Regions from separate parts of the Ruegeria sp. E1 genome, predicted to be linked through region 2. Evidence: riboswitches for the same ligand, from Rfam matches in the RefSeq annotation. Region 2 holds a riboswitch; each other region holds the start of a gene.
What was found. Region 2 has a riboswitch for cobalamin ahead of ACR0FG_RS05365 (DUF1636 family protein). Riboswitches for the same ligand answer to the same signal wherever they lie in the genome.

Region 1 (6,402 bases), on a different contig from region 2:
GTCTGCCCAGGCAGCACGGGTCGATGCTAGCTCGGTTTCGCCACCGCTTGGGGGGACGACATGTGCTGTGAGAATGTTGATCAACGCCGGTATGGGCAGGAATGTGCTATCTGTGTGCCACAGCATGTTGGCTTGCAGATCAAGCAGGCGCAGATCGTCCTGCGCGTGCAGCCCATCTTTGGTCTGGTTGGACAGTTCCGAGACCTGAAATTCGATGTCACGCCCCGTAGCCATTTGTTCGCGATTTTCCAGTGGCCCGAACAATTCGCCAAGCCGGACGTGATCCTCGTCCGAGATCGACTGTGCCGGGAAAAGCAGAGCGGAATGCGTTTCGAATGCCTGTCTGATCTGTGGGTATAGATTGTCCTGCGTCACATCGCGCAGGTCGATGTCATGAACTGTCAGTCCGAATCTGGGATGCAATGGTGTTGTGCGCATCAAACGCCTCCGTCAGGTGCCGGGGCTAAGGTGAGGCGCGCCTGAAGGTTGGTCTGGTTTGTTTGCGACAAAATCGCTGAATCTAATCCTCTTCAAACGGATCCCATTCATCCTCGACCTCGGGCAGGGCTTCGGTTTCGACCTGCGCAGCGCGTTGTTCGGGGGTTTCGATCTTTGTAATCCGGGCTTGGGGAAATTGCATCAAAACGGCTTGTACCAGCGGGTGCGCTTCCGCCTCATTGCGTAAGGCCATTTCTGCTGCGTCGCGCAGCTCGGCGATTGTCGGAACCTGCCCAACGGACACAATTGAAACGGCCCAGCGATTTCCGGTCCAGCGTTGCAGCGCCGAGCCCAGACGAGCCGCCAGGTCGGTTGGGGCCTGTTCTGTTGGCGTGAACTCGATCCGACCGGGTTGATACGAGGCAAGGCGCACACCGTTTTCGACTTCGACCAGCAGTTTGACATCGCGATTCGAGCGGATCAGTTCGACGACGTGATCAAAGGTCGGATACCGCGCCAGCGCCGTTTGTACATCCTGAGCCAGCGCAGCCGTGGGGGCACCAGCAGTGCCCCGTGGCGCGGCCGTGTAGGCGGGTTGTGCGGCTGCCTTTGCAGTGACAACGCGCTCGCCCGAGGTCGGAACGCCTCCTCCCGGACCGCCATTTGGCGGTGGGGGCGGCGTGTCCTGCAAGCGTTTGATCAGTTCTTCCGGGCTGGGCAAGTCGGCCACATGGGTCAGGCGGATCACTGCCATCTCGGCCGCCATCATGGCGTTGGGCGCGGCCGAAACCTCTTCAAGTGCCTTCAGCAGCATTTGCCACATTCGGGTCAGGACTCGCATTGGCAGGGCTTCGGCCATTTGCTGGCCGCGCGCGCGTTCATCGGGCGAAACCGTGGGGTCTTCGGCGGCGTCCGGGGTGATCTTGACGACCGAGACCCAGTGGGTGATTTCGGCCAGATCGCGCAGCACCGCCAGAGGGTCCGCACCCTCGGCATATTGACTGCCCAATTCCGTTAGCGCGCCCGCAGCGTCGCCGCGCAGGATCATGTCCATCAGGTCCAGAACGCGGCCCCGGTCCGCGAGCCCCAGCATCGCACGAACCTGATCGGCGTTGGTTTCTCCCGCGCCATGGGAAATTGCCTGATCCAGCAGCGACGTCGCATCGCGGGCCGAGCCTTCGGCGGCGCGGGTGATTAGCGCCAGCGCGTCTTCGGCGATCTGCGCGTTTTCCGCAGCCGCGATCCGGCCAAGCAGGCCAATCATGTCCTCAGGCTCGATCCGGCGCAGATCAAAGCGCTGGCATCGGGACAGAACCGTGACCGGAACTTTGCGAATTTCGGTGGTCGCAAAGATGAATTTCACATGCTCGGGCGGTTCCTCAAGCGTCTTGAGCAGCGCATTGAATGCGCTGGTCGACAGCATGTGGACCTCGTCGATGATGTAGATCTTGTAGCGTGCGCTGGCGGCGCGGTAACGGACGCTGTCGATGATCTCGCGGATATCGTTCACGCCGGTTCGGCTGGCGGCGTCCATCTCCATTACATCGACATGGCGGCCTTCCATGATGGCGGTGCAATGTTCGCACTGACCGCAAGGCTCGGTGGTTGGTCCGCCTTTGCCGTCCGGGCCGATGCAGTTCATGCCTTTGGCGATGATCCGGGCGGTTGTCGTTTTCCCGGTCCCGCGGATGCCGGTCATGATGAAGGCCTGCGCGATCCTGTCCGCCTCGAACGCGTTTTTAAGGGTACGCACCATGGCGTCCTGACCCACCAGATCGGCAAAGGTCTCCGGGCGGTATTTGCGGGCGAGAACCTGATAGGCGGGGCTGGGTGTGTCGGTCATGTCTGCTCGGTCGGATTCGTTCAGACCGCAGCGTAGAGGCCCCCGCTGCCCGCGTCCACAGCGGGTCGTCAGGATTTTCGTTTTGGAAACGGGATGGGCACAGCTAAAATGCCTGATTCATAGGCCAGAGCCTGGGCTTTCGCTTTTACGTTTCGGGGGGAACGGCAAGATGTCTCAGATGGTGATCCATGCATTGCAAGTTGGCGGTGGTTCGCTTGCACTAACCTCAATGCCCGGGCGCACGGGTGATTATCAGGGTGATCTGGATATGATCGCGGATTGGCAGCCCGGTCTGGTGATCTCGATGGCGACCGAGATCGAGATGATCATGGATGGCGCACGGGACTTTGGGCGCGATGTACAAAGCCGCGCGAGTCGCTGGGTTCACCTGCCGGTCGATGATTTTGGCGTGCCATCGGCGGAAATCCGCGAACGTTGGACAGCGGTCAGTGCCTCGGCCCGGCAGGCGCTGTCTGGTGGCGGTCGCATCCTTGTGCATTGCAAGGGCGGGTGCGGTCGTTCCGGCATGATCGTGTTGCGCCTGATGGTCGAATGCGGCGAAAGCCCGGATACGGCGCTGACGCGTCTGCGCAATCTGAGGCCCTGCGCCGTCGAGACAGACGGTCAGATGAATTGGGCCACTGCCCCGGCAAGGACACTGGCCGCGATGTAGCGTCAGGCGCTTGCGCGCAGTTCAGCCGTGGCAGACGCCTTTGGGGCCACCGGCAAGACTTGCAACATGGCGCAGGGCGGGGTCGCAAGGCTGCCGGATGGCATCGCGCTTATCTCTGTCCCAAACATCATTTCGGCATAGCTTTCCAGTTGCTCGATTTCTGCTGAAGGCGCGACGCCACAATAAATGTGGGCTTCGTCGCTTTGTGCCCTGAAACGTGCCGTGCATCCGGTGGCGCAGTGGGCCAGCTCAGCGCTGCCCTCGATCTCGAACTCTGGCGAGGTTGCGGCCCCGGCGACCGAGACTGACTGAACCAGCGCACGCGCCACGCGGGCCAGTGCAGGGCAGGTTTTGCCGGTGTGTTGACAGATGGTTGCCGTGAACTGATGCGTTTCGGTCTTCCAGATCATGATGTGCCCTCCGCACATAAGAGCAAGGGCAATGGCGCAGGAAGATCCGCAATCTGCGTTTCAACCCGTCCCGGACACCCCGCCCGAGTTTCGGTTTCAGTTTCTGATGGCAGGTCTCCTGACTTGCGGGTCGCAGCTTTGCCGTCCTTCCCAGCCTTGCGGCCAGTGGTGTTTCGGCATCGCTCTCCGCTTACAGTTGCGGGGGCAGTCGCGGATTTGGCTTGTCCCGGAAGTCCCGGTAGGGCCGCACCGTGTTCCCTTTTCATTCCGGCCCCAGGCGGGGCGCGAAAACCATCGCCCAATCGCTAGCGGGCAATCTCCCTGCGAGTCAAGCAGAATGCGCGATGATTGGCGAACACCTCGGATTTTCATTGTGCGGGTAGACGCGAGGTCATCTTTGTCACGCCTTGACTCAGGCAGCCGAGGCGTATCGTGTGGTTGAAGTGAACCAATCAGTTCAGACGCTGCAAGATCGCTTTCGGAGGGTTGTCATGCTGGATACCCAAGACACGGCTCTGACCGAAGATTTTCTGATCCCGTCCGGTACGGCCAAGTTGTCGGCCCGGTTATACCGCCCGGTTGCCGACCCTGAGACGGTCGTGGTTCTCAACAGCGCCACAGGTGTGCCGCGGGACTATTATCGACACTTTGCGACGTGGCTTGCGGCAGAGCGTGGCATGGCCTGCCTGACCTATGACTACAGTGACTTTGGGCATTCGGCCAACGGACCACTGGCCCGGTCAAAGGTTTCGATGGCCGATTGGGCGCTGATTGATATGCCTGCTGCGCGCGCTGAAATGCGGCGCAGATTCCCGCAGGCGCAGCACTGGACAATCGGGCATTCGGTTGGTGCGATGCTGGGTCCGGTTCAACCGGACGCGGCGATGATCGACCGCATGATCTGTGTCTGTTCCGGTCTCGTTACCCTGACCGATCACCCTTGGCCTTACCGCGCTCTGGCCTGGCTGTTCTGGCACGGGCACGCGCCTTTGATGACGCGGGCTTTGGGATATCTGCCGGGCAAGCTGACGGGCTTTGGAACGGATTTGCCTGCACCGGTCTATTGGCAGTGGCGGCGTTGGTGCACCGCTCCGTTGAACTATGTGCCCGAGATTGGTAGCGGCTTGCCCGAGGCGGGCTGGCCCTCGGACGGTGCGCAGGTGGACCTGTTCACATTTGAGGATGATGAAATGGTTCCCCCGGATGCTGTCTGGCGGCTGGCCGATCTGTACGGTGCAAAAGCGCGGCGACATCTGCTGTCACCGCGCGACTTTGACTTGCCCGAGATTGGTCATATCGGGGCTTTCGCCCGCAAGAACGCAGCCGTCTGGCCCCGATTGATCGCCGCGTAGGTCAAAACCCCTTTCTGGATTTCTTGTCCTGCATCACTGACCGCACCATCTTGCCAAACGCCTTGTCACGCGCGCGTGATTGGGCAACTGTTTCCGAATTGCGCTGATCTTCGCGCCGCAACTTGCGCCATCGTTCCAGCCGTGCTGCGTCCAGCGGTCCTGCCGCGATCGCGGCCTGCACCGCACAGCCCGGTTCGGCCTCGTGCTGGCAATTGGCAAACCGACACTCCCTTGCAAGCTCCGTCAGGTCGGAAAAGACCTCGTCCACACCCTCTTGTGCGTCCAGCAATCGCAAGGCTCGCATACCGGGGGTGTCGATCAGCCAACCGCCGTTCTGCATCCTGCGCAGAGCCCGCGCAGTTGTGGTGTGTCGCCCACGCGCGTCATCCTCGCGAATGCCCGCTGTCGCCTCGTCCTGACCTGTCATGCCATTTGCAAGCGTCGTCTTGCCAACGCCGGACGAGCCGACAAGCGCACCTGTCTGCCCTGTGGGACACCACGTCAAAACCTGCGAAACATCTGCTGGGTCCAACGCATTGATCGCCAGAACCGTCAGAAACGGCGCCAGCTTTTCCGCCTGCGAAACGTAGTCCGCTGCGTCCGCGCAGGTGTCCGCCTTGGTCAGAACAACCACAGGATAGCACCCGGCCTGATGCGCCAGCGCCAGATAGCGCTCCAACCGGGGCAGGTTGAAGTCGGCGTTGCAGGAACTGACGATGAACAGCACATCCACATTCGCAGCGATCAACTGCGATTCGGCACCCGTTCCGGCGGCGCGACGTTGCAGAAGGCTGCGGCGTTCCAACAGGCGCTGGACCCGCTGTTGAGCATCGACCAGCACCCAATCTCCGACCGTGAAATCCCCGGTCGACCGACCCGGTGTCAGCAGAGGGCTTTCACCATCTGTTGAAAGCCCATTCAGACGATCGCGATGAACCGCTGAAATCCGAAACGGAGTGTAAGACGTGTCTGCCGCTGCCTGCGCGGCAAAGTGAGAGGACCATCCAAGGTCCGATAGAGAAAAAACCATTGATCTGCCTGTGTTCAGGTACAGAAAACCACACGAATGGCGTGCGCGCATCCGTTGGTGATGTGTTCAGGCAAATATCGGCGGGTGTTTTAGAACCGAACTGCCCGAAGGGTCACTGCTACAATCATAAAGGCCCTCCTGCGGCTTGGGGTTCAGGCGCGCGAAGGCGCGGGGTTGATAAGTGAGAGGTTGGACATCGACCCAAGCGGGGCTCGTTGTGGCTGCTTCCTTCCGGACCTGACCAGGTTGGCGAGGCGCTCGCCCGCGCCAACCTCTCAACCGTGGATATAGGTGTCCCGCCGCAAAATGGCAACCCGTCAGAGTGTAAGTGCAATTCTTAGAAACCCGTCCTCGTCCAGCCCCCGATCACGGGGGGCGTATTCGGATAACTCGTCTAAGAAACCCCGTGCCTTGGGGCTGGTTTGCAGGATCGCAGTGGCCCCATCCAACGGTGCAAAGGAAAAGGGGCGCGGGGCGTTCTCCAGCGGGTCCGGCGATTGCGGTGTGGCCAGATAATCGCGCAGAACGTCCTGAATGCGCAGCGCGGGCAAGGGCACCAGCTGCGGATGGTTGGCTATTGGAAAATTGCCACCGCCATTTGCGCGATAATTGTTGGTTGCCACGACAAATACCCGATCAGGTGTGATTGGAACCCC
Region 2 (6,402 bases):
GGCGGCATCAAAAACCAGCGGTTCGCCGCAATTGTCGACCGTTATTTCACCGGCGGACGCGCCGCCTGCGATGGCAGTGGCCAATACCACAGACCAGATGAGTTTCATTATCGATTGCTCCTTGGGTCAGGTTGAAACTTTGGTTTTTCGGATGTCCAGCGCCGGGATCACGCGGCCTTCGTGGTGAAAGCACAGGTAATCGACGCCAAACGTGTCACGGACCCGGTCGGGGGTCAGCACCTCGTCAACCGGGCCAAAACCGGTCAGGCGGGTGGATTTCATCAGCGCCACATGGGTGGCAAATTCCGGGATCATGACCAGATCGTGCACGATCATCACAACGGTGATGCCCAGTTCAGCCACCAAGGATAGCATCCGCCCCTTGGCATCCGGGTCCAGATGGTTGGTTGGTTCGTCCAGAAACAGCAGCGAGGGGTCTTGCGCCAGCGCCCGTGCGATATGGGCCCTTTGACGTTCGCCCCCCGACAACACCGCCATCCGCTTGTCGGCCAGCGTGCCAAGGCCCGTCAGGTCCAGAATGCGGTTCAGTTCGGCGGCATGTTCCTCGGTCGAGCGGTCCGCGCGGATTGGAATTTGCCCGAGCGCCACATAGTCGCGCAGCATCAGACGACCGTCCGGCAATTCCTGCTGGCTGACGACTGCAATCATGCGCGCGCGGTCCTGCGCCGAGACCTCCCTGAGCGACCGGCCACCGATCGCAACGTCACCCAGCGCCAGCGCCTCGGCCCCGCAAAGCAGGTTCAGCAGAGTGGTTTTGCCAGCGCCATTCGGGCCCGCTATGGCCAGAATAGAGCCTTCATTCAGGTCAAATGAGATACCCTGCAACAGGACATCCCCGTTCAGGGCATAGTATTCCAGATCTTTGGCGGTCAGAAATGTCATTGCGGCACCTCTGGCGCGATCCGGGGCATACGGGACAGGGTTTTGGTGTACAGCGCGCGTGGCCGATCCGTGGCATTGGTCCATCCGTCGTCGCTGTCGCGATACTGGCGTGCAAATTCCGCTAAAGCTTTCCAGTCTGCCTCGGCAGAGATGTCGCCGAACAGATATTGCGCCTTGCCGACCGCCTGAAACCCAACGGTGGTCGGGCGGTCGCAGCCTGCCATGCAGTCCACACTGCGAACCGCAAAGCCCGCCGGCAATCTGTCGGTCAGCACACCAACGGATTTGCTGCCTTTGCAGGTCGCGCAGATAAGGATGAAGTGATCAGCTGCGTCCGACACTATCCGCTCCGCCATTGGCCCGGCGGGAACAGAAGGTGCCGACAATGTAAACACGCGATTGACGTGCCATCTAGCCTCCTTCCAGGACGCCCCGCCCCGGGTTGGTTGAACATCGGATGGCAGGTCTCCTGACTTGCGGGTCGCTGCTTGGCCAACCTTCCCGGCCCTTGGGACCAGTGGATACTTGACGTCGCTCGCCGCTTACAGTTGCGGGGGCAGTTGCGGACTTGGCCTGTTCCGGGTGTCGCCCGGGGCCGCACCGTATTCCCTTTTCATCCCTTGGGCACACCCGCAGGAACCATCGACAGATTGAGTGCCTGAGAAATTGCGATGCGTCAATACGCAATCAGTTTGAGCCGTTCGGCAATCACGTTTGCGACTACTTCTTCTCAAAATACAAAATGACCTCACCCAGCCGAAACCCAAAGCGCGAAACATAGGCGCGGTTCAGCAGGCGATCATCGGAAAGCAGCCACATCCAATCGTCAAAATTGACCCGCATGGTGCCGTCCTTGATGGGCAGGTCGATCTTGTACTTCCAATTGAATGTGTCGCCACGTTCGATTCCGGTTGCCTCTCCCAGCACTCCGGGGGCGGTGCCGGTCCAACTGTCTTCTCCGGTCTTTGTCAGGGTCCAGATGCGTTGTTCCGTGGCGCCGTCGTCATAAACAAAATCTTCGACCAGGGTCAGAGTCGTTCCATCCCATTTGCCGTCGATCTGGACAATAAAGCGGCGAGGCACGTTGCCAAGCACGTCCTGAAACTGACCGTAAGCCACGGTCTTCCCCTCAAAGAATTCTTCAAGGTTTAGCTGACGATCCGATAGGAAAGCTTTGGGGATTCTTGGCTTGGCACTGCAGGCTGCCAGCACAGCAAGGCCGACAATGGCGGCAGCCACGAAAAAGGCGCGGTGCAGGGTCATTGCAGCGGCCTTGAAACAGCCTCGGCATCATGGCCATTGGCACCGTTCAGATTGGCCGACTTAACCTCGGGTGCCGGGCGCATTGTGGCGATCAGTTCAGCGACTTTCACCCCGAACTTGCGCATCTCGGACCGGTTCATGATCGCGCCGTTTTCTGTCAGGTACATCCAGTCGGTCACGTCCAGCGTATGCCCTCCGGCATCTTCGGGAAGGATGATCCGATAGGTCAGCTTGACCGTAGATCCAGAAATTTCACCCTTTCCTTCGCCAACGATATCGTCGGCAGTGGCAATAAACGTGTTGCCGGTGCCCAGCGTCAGATACCATTTACGGGTCATCTGTTTGCCGTTGGAATAGGTGAAGTATTCGGCCAACGTGCCGGTGTTGCCGTCCCATTCCCCCACCATGCGGGCGACAAAGCTGTTCGACATCTTGCCGTTTGGCCCATAGATCAGACCTTCGGAAAGGATCTCTCCGTTCAGATGCTTCTTGAGCGAGAACGCTGGCCCCGTGCCCGAATAGTCCGTAGGGGATTGCGACCGAAAGCTGAGGAACCTGCCCTTGACGGTCACAAGGGCAAGGATGGCAAGCAGAAAGACAACAAGGAACTTCATTTGGCAGTTACCTCTGTGGGCAGGGTCAGTACCAAACCGAATGCGCCCAGCTTCAGGATGCAGGGCAGAATCGCGTAGCCGAAATTGAGCACCTCAAGTGCCTCAGCGGAATTGGATTGACCGGGTGTAAAGCCGCTGCGTTCAAGCATTGGCAGGGTGAAAAAAGCAGCCAGAGCAAGGCCCAGCTTTCCCGCGAAAGACCAGATCCCGAACGCAGCAGATGCATTCAGGCCAGCGCGCGTCAGGGCGACCGAGAACATGGCGGGCAGTATGACCATATCCGCCCCTAGCGCCGCACCCGAAGCAAGGCAGATCAGGGCAAATCCAACCAGCTCTCCGGCGGGCAGCATGGCCGCGCCGACAAACGCCACGATCGACAGCGGCATTGCTAAGATCAGAGTCTGTTTAGGCCCAATTCGGTTACTGAGCCGCGCCCAGAACGGCACTGTCGCCCCGGCGCTGAGGAAGAAGAGCATGAGCATCGGACCCGCTTTGCCAGGCAATTGCAGGCGGTCTTCAACAAAGAACAGAAACAGGGTCGATGTGATCGCAACGGGCAGGCTGTTGACCAGAGCCAGCGCCAAAAGACGCAGCGCACCAGCCTGACCAAGACCCGCAAAGGACAACCCATCACCTGTGATGGGCGTGCGCCTCCAGATGGGAAACGTCAATGCGATGGTGAGCACGGCCAAGACGCCCAAAAACAAGCCGAACGCAGGGTAGCCTTGCGCCCCGGCCCCCAACGCGACAAACAGCGCAGGCGCACTGGCTGCGATCACAACGCCTGCCAGTTGGCCACCTTCGCGAAAGGCGGCCAATGTCATCAACTCTTTCGGGTCTGGCTGGCGGGCCAGGGTCGCGCTGCGGCCGTACAGCAGGATTGTTCCAAGGCTATAGGCCGAAAACAGCAGGATCAGCACCAAGATCAGAGAGATGACGCTTGCCCCATGTGGCAACGAAAACAGCAGTGGAAACCCGACAGCCAATCCAAGCGAGGCCATTGCGGCAAACAAAAGTTGCCCGCCCGGCCATCGATCAATCGCCAAGCCAATCAACGGATCCTGCACCAGGTCCACCAACCGGATCACAAGTAACACGGTTCCGATAACACCAAGGCTGATACCCAGATTGACCGCTGCAAACCGAGGCAGATGGATATAAAGCGGTATGCCCGCCGCGGCGAGCATGAGCGCGTACAGGCTGACCCGGGGGTAAAGCATCACTGCCCCCGCAGCTTTTGGGTGAAGCTTGCGGATCGGGTGTCATCCCCAAGAAACACCGACATGAAACTGCGTGTGATGCCCGGATAAGACATCGTGCAGGTCTTTTGCCCATTCAGCCAGAATGTCACTCTGTCTGGCCCATTCGAAACCGCCACATAGCGATCGCCTTTGGTGACGGACTTGAAACAGACGCCAAGCTGGTCACGCACTGGCGCAGGACGTCCTATGCGCTGCATTTCCTCCAAAGTAGAGTCTATCAAGGCCTTTTTCTTAATATTGCGCCGATAGGTGAACTGCAGACCAATATCATTGTTCCAGTTCAGCGCCGCACCACCGGGGGTGTAAAGCCGAGCATCGTAGATCGGTAGCCCCAGATAGCGATAAGTCGCTGTGCCACGCAGCTTTGCATCGTTTATCGCGCTCATTTCCGATGGGGCTGCCAAGCCGGTCGGGGCCAGCAGCACAATCGCCAACATCCCCGCAAGGATGCCGCTACTCAGCCGCGACAGGAATGGCCGTGGAGTTGCCAGCAATGCCATTGTCAGCTCCGATCATTTGCGGGGTGCCCTTTAGCCGGTCGACAACATGCATCGCGCTGGCGATCCCGTCTTCGTGAAACCCATGCCGGTTGTATGCCCCGGCGAACCATGTCCGGTTCTGTCCCTGCATCGCGCGAATTTGTCCCTGCGCACGCAGGGCGGCCTGATCAAAAACGGGGTGAGCAAATTCGACCTCGTCATAAATCTTGTCGTCTGGAATGTCCGCACCGGCGTTCAAGGACACGAACATCGGATCGCTATCCGGGATGTTTTGAAGGCGGTTCATCCAATAAGTGACGCCAACATTTCCGGCCTGTGAGCGATAGGTCCAACTGGACCAGCAGGCGCGCCGTCTTGGCATCTGACCGGGGTCGCAATGCAACACGGCCTTGTTGGGTTGATACCGGATCGCCCCAAGCGCCGCTTTTTCCTCACCCGTCGCGCCGTCTCCGAGGATCGCAAGCGATTGATCGGAATGGGTCGCCAGGATGATTTCGTCAAAGCGGTCACTTTGGCCCTGGGCGTGCACGGTGACGCCCAAATCGTCGCGCTCGATCTTCTGAACCGGGGCGCCCAGCCGGATGGAGCACCCGCGCGCACACAAGGCGGCTTCGATACGGCGGACATACTCGATACTGCCACCATCGACCGTGTACCACTGGTGCTGATTGGCGCGACCCGACGCCAGCAAAGCGTGGTTGCGGAAGAATTGAACCAATGACCGTGCGGGGAACTGATCCACGAATTCAACAGGAGTCGACCAGATCGCGCCGCACATGGGCATCAGGTAATTGTGCCGGAACCAATGTCCCAGCCGCAACTGGTCTACCAGCTCTCCGATTGTAGTGTCGTCGTCTTTGGCGGCGTCCGGGGCCTCTTTGCCAAAGCGCAGGATATCCGCGATCATTTTGTAATACGCTGGTCGTGCCAGATTGCGTTTTTGCGCGGTCAGAGTGCGCAGGTTGTTCAGCCCGTATTCGATACGGCCATTGTCGATGGTGGCCCCAAAGCTCATTTCGCTTTTGGTTACAGGGACCTCCAACTCATCAAACAGGCGGGTCAAATAGGGGTAGGTCACATAGTTGAACACGATAAACCCGGTATCGACCGGCTGGTTCCCATGACGTCCTGCCACCACCGTGCGGGCGTGACCACCCAGCCTTGGTTCAGCTTCGAAAATCGTTACATCGTGATCGTCTGACAGATAGTAAGCTGCGGATAGACCTGAAATGCCTGCGCCTGCTATTGCGATTTTTTTACGTACGCCCCGGGATTCGTCGAACATTCAAGCCTCGTTATGTGACATTTTACAATAGGATACGCAGACTAGGCACAGCTGGATCAATCAGATTAGAAGTTTTTGCCAGATGCACTATGTTGTGACTTCTGGTTACTGCATCCGTTACCTGTGAAATCTTATGATCCAGCTTGAATGCAAGGCCGTAAAACATCGATGAAGAATGACGCGGCCAGAGCATGAGAAGTTTTGACGGAAAAACCTATTGGATCATCGGAGCGAGCGAGGGGCTGGGGCGCTCATTGGCCGTGGCTTTGTCTCAACAAGGCGCGCATTTGATATTGTCGGCACGCAACGCCGAACGCCTGTCAGAACTTGCCGCCAGCCTGCCAAATGCGCGTTCGGTTCCCTGTGATGTGACTGATTTAGACTCTGTTCGCGCGGCGGTGGCCGACGTAGGGCAAGTTGATGGGTTGGTTTACAATGCGGGTGCCTATGACCCGATGCGTAGCGCCGAGTGGGGCACCGAAGCCGCGCTGAAAATGAGCGATGTGAATTATCTGGGTGCGCTGCGCGTTTTGGGGGAAACAGTTCCCGGTTTTGTCAGATCAGGGCGCGGTGAC
Region 3 (6,402 bases), on a different contig from region 2:
TGCATATTCATGACTGAATCCACGCCATGCGCGCCATTTCACATCCTCTGCGGGAAACAGGTTTCCACCGGAATCGCGCCATAGCACCCCTTCGTATGGCGCATCCTTGTTCGGCGCGTGGTAGGCGTCAATCCGTGGCCGATGAGCGCGAAAGCGATTGAATTTCCCATTGTTGCGAAACAGGGTCTTTAACCCCTTCGCGCGCTGATGCGGGTATTTGTTCTCGGGCGCTGCGCGGAAAAAGGTTTCCGGTACGGGTTGATCCACAAAATCGACCTGACCGCCCTGCCCGAACATCCGCCAGCACATCGATATGGCGTCCGCATCCCCGCTGACCTCGACAAACTGCGAATATCGCCACCGGGCAGCCGGACGTTGATGTATTCATCCACATCCAGGCTGAGGATCCAATCAGAAGCAAGATAGCTCGGGTGACTTCTGGACAGCGAAAATGCTTCGGTTTGCGGCTTTTCCTTGGGTTTAACTGGGTTACGTTCGTGATGAACCCAGCCAAGTTCTTGCATCCGGTCCGCGATGATGTCGGTCCCGTCATCGCAATCATTGGTATAGATCAGGATATCGTCGAACCCGATTGAGCGGTTTTAGGCCACCCAATCGATCATGAAAGGTCCTTCATTCTTCATCGTTGTTACGATGAGAAAGGTTTCATCCGTCATTATTCGCTCTCTTGCCTGTACCACTCGCGGATTATTGGAATGTGTTTAAGATAGGCTCAAGATTTTGTCCAACACAGATGACAAGCCCAGAGTTGCACGCCCCCAAGGATCAGCAACTGTGGGCATCTCTGATTTCATGAAGAAAAGGCTCAGGCAGAAGCCCGGTTCGCGGGAACCACTTCGTAACCGGGTTCTTCGGGCTCATCGTCCTCCATCTCGGGCGGAAAGCCGGGGGCGCGGATGTCCAGCCCGGTCGCATCCTCCAGACGTCTGATAATGTTGGGCGATAATTCCCGGTCGCCATAGCGGGCGATCCCGTCGTCGAATATCTTAATCATCAAAGGGTTCATTTCCAAAGGAACTCCGGCTCGGTCCGCCACATCCTGAAACAGCCCAATATCCTTTTTCACCAGATCCATCGTGAATGAAATATCGCGCGAGCCGTTCAGGATGACCTGACTTTCAGTCTCATGCACAAAAGAAGTGCCCGAGGATATCCTGATCGCCTCATAGGTGGTGTTCAGGTCCATCCCGGCGGCCTTTGCAGTCACCAAGGCCTCGGCGCAGGTGATCAGGTTGGCAGTGGCCAGATAGTTGGTCAGCACCTTCAGCACCGACGCCGAGCCGAGTTCGCCAGTATGCAGGATGCGCCGCCCCATGGTTGTTAGGAAGGGCAGGATACGCTCGAACGTCGCGCGATCGCAGCCCGCGAAAATCGAGATATTTCCCGTTGCGGCCCGGTGGCATCCGCCCGAAACCGGGCAGTCCACCGCAGCCCCGCCCCGCTCGATCACCATCGCGCCAAGGCGTTTGACCTCGGCCTCGTCTGTGGTCGACATTTCCATCCAGATTTTGCCGGGGGCGACCTCTGGCAGCATCTCTTGCATTACCGCGTCCGAGGCAGCGGGGGATGGAAGGCAGGTGATCACCGCTTCGCAATCGCGCATCAGTTGAGCCGGGCTTTCAGCGGCCTTAGCCCCTTTCTTGACAAACGCAGCCACCAGATCGGGGTTCAGATCATGCACGGTCAGATCGATTCCGTTGCGCAGCAGCGATCCCGAGAGCTTGCCCCCCACATTGCCCAGCCCGATAAACCCTACTTTCATGCGCCGCATCCTCCTGTTCGCGTCTTGCGAACCATGCCAGCACGTCGGCCCAACCGGATCATGCCGCCCAGCGACCCGGACAGGTCGCTTTTTACCCGCGTGATCACGGAACGGCGCGTTGTGCTTGACAAGCGGGCTTACCCTGCCGCATGTCCCTTTCGTTGGTGTCTGCGACAGCAGATGAAAAGGGAATGCGTCAGCGGATCATCCGTCAAACGCAGCCGCCCCCGCGACCGTGACCGGAGAGGGTGCCCAAGCCACTGGCGAATGCCGGGAAGGCGGGACACCCGACAGAGGACGCCTCTGACATCCGCAAGCCGGGAGACCTGCCAGCACCCGAAGATGAAACCGGACGGGGTGTTCCGGTGTCGGGTCAATGGACCCGCATGAAACCCCGTCCCCCACGAAGAGGATTTGGGGGGATGAGAGACATGACCGAGACCGCTCCGGTCGAATTGCTGGTTTGCACCACCTGTCGTCGCGGGCTGCCCGTTGAGGACGATACCCAACGCCCCGGCACATTGCTGCACAAGGCGCTGGAACAGGCGCACCTGCCCGACGGAATAACCCTGAAAGCCGTAGAATGCCTGTCGAACTGTGAGGAGGGCTGTTCTATTGTCCTGCGCGGCGGCCCGGATCGCTGGACATTCGTCTATGAGCATCTGAATGAAACCGATCATGTCGACGTGATCGTTGACGGCGCCACCAAGTACCTTGCCACCGAGGATGGTCTGGTCAAATGGCGCGAGCGCCCTGAACATTTCCGCAAAAACTGTGCGGCCCGCATTCCCCCGATTGGAGCCCTGAAATGAGCAATCTCGAAAAACTCCCTGTCACCGTGATCACCGGCTTTCTGGGCTCGGGCAAAACCACTTTGGTGCGTCATCTGATGCAAAACCCGCAGGGCAAGCGTCTGGCCGTTGTGGTCAACGAGTTCGGCGATGTTGGCGTTGATGGCGATATCCTGAAATCCTGCGCCATTCCTGACTGCCCCGCGGAAAACATCATGGAACTGGCGAACGGCTGCATCTGCTGCACCGTTGCCGACGATTTCATACCCACGATTGAGGCCCTGATGGCGCTGGAGCCGCGCCCCGATCACATCCTGATCGAAACCTCCGGCCTCGCCCTGCCCAAACCGCTGCTGAAAGCCTTCGACTGGCCCGATATCCGTTCGAAAATCACCGTCGATGGCGTGATAGCTCTGGCCGATGCCGAAGCCGTCGCCGCCGGTCGTTTCGCGCCCAATGTCGAGGCGGTGGACGCCCAACGCATGGCCGACGATTCCATTGACCACGAAACACCCCTGTCCGAGGTGTTCGAGGATCAGATCTCCTGCGCCGACATCATCCTGCTGACCAAGCCCGATCTGGCCGGTCCCGAAGGCGTCGCCAAAGCACGCGAGATCATCGCCGCCGAAGCCCCGCGTCCCCTGCCCGTAGTTGAGGTCGCCGAGGGAGCCGTGGACGTGCGCGTCGTGCTGGGCCTTGAAGCCGCAGCCGAGGATGACATGGACGCGCGTCCCAGCCATCACGATGGCCACCACGATCACGAGCACGACGATTTTGAAAGCATCATCGTCGAGTTGCCGGAACAGTCTGACCCGCTTGATCTGGTTGCCAAGATCGAACGGCTGGCCAAGGAACTGAACATCCTGCGCGTCAAAGGCTATGCGGCCGTTCGGGGCAAACCAATGCGTCTGCTGGTGCAGGCCGTTGGAGCGCGGGTTCGCCACCAATACGACCGTCCATGGGGGCCCGGCGAAGACCGCCGCTCGCGCCTTGTCGTGATCGCCGAGCATGACGACATCAAAGAGGCCGAAATCCGCGATATCCTTTTGGGCGTGACCGAGGCCGCCGAGTAAGCCATGCACGTCGTCTTCCGCGAAAGCCACGGGCTCGAGGAAACCGAGACCCCGACCGATCTGGGCCAGAGCCCAGCGGATCTGGTGGTGCTGTCATTCTCTGACAGCGACCTCGGAGCTTTCGCGGCAGGCTGGCATCGCGGCGGAGGGCCCGAGGGCCGGATGCCGACCCTACGGCTGGCCAACCTAACGGCGCTGAAACACCCTCTGTCCGTCGACACCTATGTCGAACAGACCTTGGAAGGGGCCAAAGGCATCCTGATTCGTCTGATCGGCGGGGTACCCTACTGGTCCTACGGCTTGCAGCAGGTTCTGACACTGGCACAGGCCAAGGGGATCGCTCTTGCTGTCCTGCCCGCCGACGGGCGCGAAGATACGCGGTTGGATGACTATTCCACCCTGCCCGTCTCGACTCTGCGCCGTTTGGCGCATCTCTGCGATACGGGCGGAGAAGTTGCGGCACAGGCCGCCCTGGCGCAAATGGCGCTGGCGGCGGGACTGTATGCGGGACCTGTGATGGGGGCCAAAACGATCCCCGAATGTGGCGCTTGGTGCCCGGATCGCGGGGTGATCCCGGTAGATGAGGCGTTTTCAAGCGATGCCAAACGCATCCTCGTCACCTTCTACCGTGCCTATCTGACCTCAGCCGACACCGCTCCGGTCGCAGCCCTGATCCGCAGCCTGCGCGCGCGCGGGTTCGAAGCCATGGGCCTGTTCGCGCCGTCTCTCAAAGCACCCGCCGCCGCCGATTGGTTGCGCGACACCATCGTGGCGTTGAACCCGTCGGCCATCATCAACGCCACGTCTTTCTCGGGCAAAGGCGCGTCAGGCACCTCGCCTCTGGACGCAGCCAATGTGCCGGTGTTCCAGGTCGCCCTTGCCACCTCGCGCCGCAAAGCATGGGCCGAGGCGGAACGGGGTCTGTCGCCTGCCGATCTGGCCATGCATGTGGTTCTGCCCGAAGTCGACGGGCGAATTAGCGCAGGCATCGCATCCTTCAAGGAACCGGGCAAACGCGACCCGCATCTGGAATATTCCCGCTTTGCCCACCGGGCCGAGCCCGAACGGATCGAGGCCATCATCGACCGCGTCTCTGGCTGGCTGAACCTGCACGACAAGCCCAAAGCCGATCAGGTGCCCGCGCTTGTCCTGTCTACCTATCCCGGCAAAGACTGGCAGATGGCCCATGCGGTGGGTCTGGACGCGCTGGCCTCGGCCGAGGCGATGCTGTCCGATCTGCAAGGCGAAGGATATGATACAGCGCCCGCCGAACCGATCTCTGAGACACTTTTGGACTCCCGGATTGCATGGCCGCTGGCGGACTACCTGACTGAGCTGTCGGGCCTGCCCGAGCAGTTGCGCACCGACCTGCAAACTGTCTGGGGTGAACCCAAAGATGACCCGACGGTTGCAAATGGGGCCTTCCACTTCGCCGCCCTGCGCCGTGGCAAGGCCCTTGTCGCGCTGCAACCCGAACGCGGCGCGCCCGAGTTGCGCGATGACGACTATCATGACCTCAGCCGGACCCCGCGCCACAGCTATGTCGCGTTTTACCTGTGGTTGCGCAAAGCCCTTGGCGCGGATGCGCTGATCCATATCGGCGCACATGGCACTCTGGAATGGCTGCCGGGCAAGTCGGTCGCCCTGTCCGCCGATTGCTGGCCCGAGGTGCTGATCCGCGATCTGCCGGTGATCTACCCCTTCATTGTAAACGACCCCGGCGAGGCCGCGCAGGCCAAGCGCCGGATCGGGGCCGTCACGCTGGGCCATATCCCGCCCGCCCTGAAGGAAAGCAGCACGCCGGATCGGATGGTGCGTCTGGAATCCCTACTGGACGAATTCTCGAACGCCGATGGCCTTGACCCCAAGCGCCGCGACCGGCTGCAAGAAGACATCCGCAACGAGGCACAGGCCATCGGGCTGGAAAGCGACCTTGGCCTTGATCAGGCCACCTGCACCGCCGAGGCGATCACCCGCATCGACCGCTTTGTCTGTGACATCAAGGAAAGCCAATTCGGCGACGGGCTGCATATCTTTGGCCGCGTCCCCGAAGTGACCGGCAATTTCGACCCCGCGCCCTCGGCCCATGCCGAACGGCAGGGTCTGATCGACGCTCTGGCCGGGAAACGGATCGAGGCTGGTCCATCCGGCTCCCCCTATCGTGGGCGTTCAGATGTGCTGCCGACCGGGCGGAACCTCTACACCACCGACCCGCGATCCGTGCCGACCCGCGCGGCTTATACTCAAGGTGTGAAGCTGGCCGAGGAACTGGTGCGGCGGCATTTGCAGGAGGAAGGCGACTATCCCAAGGGTCTGATTGTTGACCTCTGGGGCTCGGCCACCATGCGCACCGCCGGGGAAGAGTTTGCAATGGCGCTGCACCTGCTAGGAGTCAAACCAGTCTGGGACAAAGGATCCGAGCGGGTTTCAGGCATCGAAGTGCTGCCGATCACCGACCTCAGCCGCCCGCGTCTGGACGTCACGCTGAGGGTCTCGGGCCTGTTCCGCGATGTCTTCCCGACCCTCTCGGCGCTTTTCGGTCAAGCCATTCGCGCGCTGTCGGCGCGGGATGAATCCTCCGACTGGAACCCCTATGCCGGTCAGGAACCCTCAACCCGCGTCTATGGCCCGGCCCCCGGCAGCTATGGCGTGAACATGACGCAATTGTCGGAAATCTACACCGATGAGGCCCGCGCGCAGGCCGGCGAGGCCTGGCTGAATGCCAGTTCCTTTGCGCTGGAAGGCGAGCATATCG

Region 1: another riboswitch for cobalamin. It lies ahead of ACR0FG_RS14610 (hypothetical protein); the one in region 2 lies ahead of ACR0FG_RS05365 (DUF1636 family protein).
Region 3: another riboswitch for cobalamin. It lies ahead of ACR0FG_RS00185 (DUF1636 family protein); the one in region 2 lies ahead of ACR0FG_RS05365 (DUF1636 family protein).

The regions. Positions count from the first base shown of each region.
Region 1 covers NZ_JBQFPE010000011.1:47,755-54,156, reverse strand. Annotated here, with positions in the region: gene ACR0FG_RS14625 (TauD/TfdA dioxygenase family protein) at 1-438, opposite strand, end outside; gene ACR0FG_RS14620 (DNA polymerase III subunit gamma/tau) at 521-2,281, opposite strand; gene ACR0FG_RS14615 (dual specificity protein phosphatase family protein) at 2,451-2,954, shown strand; gene ACR0FG_RS14610 (hypothetical protein) at 2,957-3,364, opposite strand; cobalamin riboswitch at 3,456-3,675, opposite strand; gene ACR0FG_RS14605 (alpha/beta hydrolase family protein) at 3,856-4,716, shown strand; gene rsgA (ribosome small subunit-dependent GTPase A) at 4,718-5,746, opposite strand; RNA gene ffs (signal recognition particle sRNA small type) at 5,926-6,024, opposite strand; gene ACR0FG_RS14590 (bifunctional 2',3'-cyclic-nucleotide 2'-phosphodiesterase/3'-nucleotidase) at 6,064-6,402, opposite strand, start outside.
Region 2 covers NZ_JBQFPE010000003.1:338,720-345,121, reverse strand. Annotated here, with positions in the region: gene ACR0FG_RS05375 (ABC transporter substrate-binding protein) at 1-108, opposite strand, end outside; gene ACR0FG_RS05370 (ABC transporter ATP-binding protein) at 127-903, opposite strand; gene ACR0FG_RS05365 (DUF1636 family protein) at 900-1,244, opposite strand; cobalamin riboswitch at 1,346-1,562, opposite strand; gene ACR0FG_RS05360 (DUF3833 domain-containing protein) at 1,624-2,166, opposite strand; gene ACR0FG_RS05355 (DUF3833 domain-containing protein) at 2,163-2,780, opposite strand; gene ACR0FG_RS05350 (MFS transporter) at 2,777-4,000, opposite strand; gene ACR0FG_RS05345 (hypothetical protein) at 4,000-4,542, opposite strand; gene ACR0FG_RS05340 (NAD(P)/FAD-dependent oxidoreductase) at 4,496-5,827, opposite strand; gene ACR0FG_RS05335 (SDR family NAD(P)-dependent oxidoreductase) at 6,019-6,402, shown strand, end outside.
Region 3 covers NZ_JBQFPE010000001.1:36,256-42,657, reverse strand. Annotated here, with positions in the region: gene ACR0FG_RS00200 (class I SAM-dependent methyltransferase) at 1-309, opposite strand, end outside; partial or broken gene ACR0FG_RS00195 (glycosyltransferase family 2 protein) at 405-539, opposite strand; gene ACR0FG_RS00190 (NAD(P)-dependent oxidoreductase) at 827-1,783, opposite strand; cobalamin riboswitch at 1,929-2,131, shown strand; gene ACR0FG_RS00185 (DUF1636 family protein) at 2,215-2,595, shown strand; gene cobW (cobalamin biosynthesis protein CobW) at 2,592-3,647, shown strand; gene cobN (cobaltochelatase subunit CobN) at 3,651-6,402, shown strand, end outside.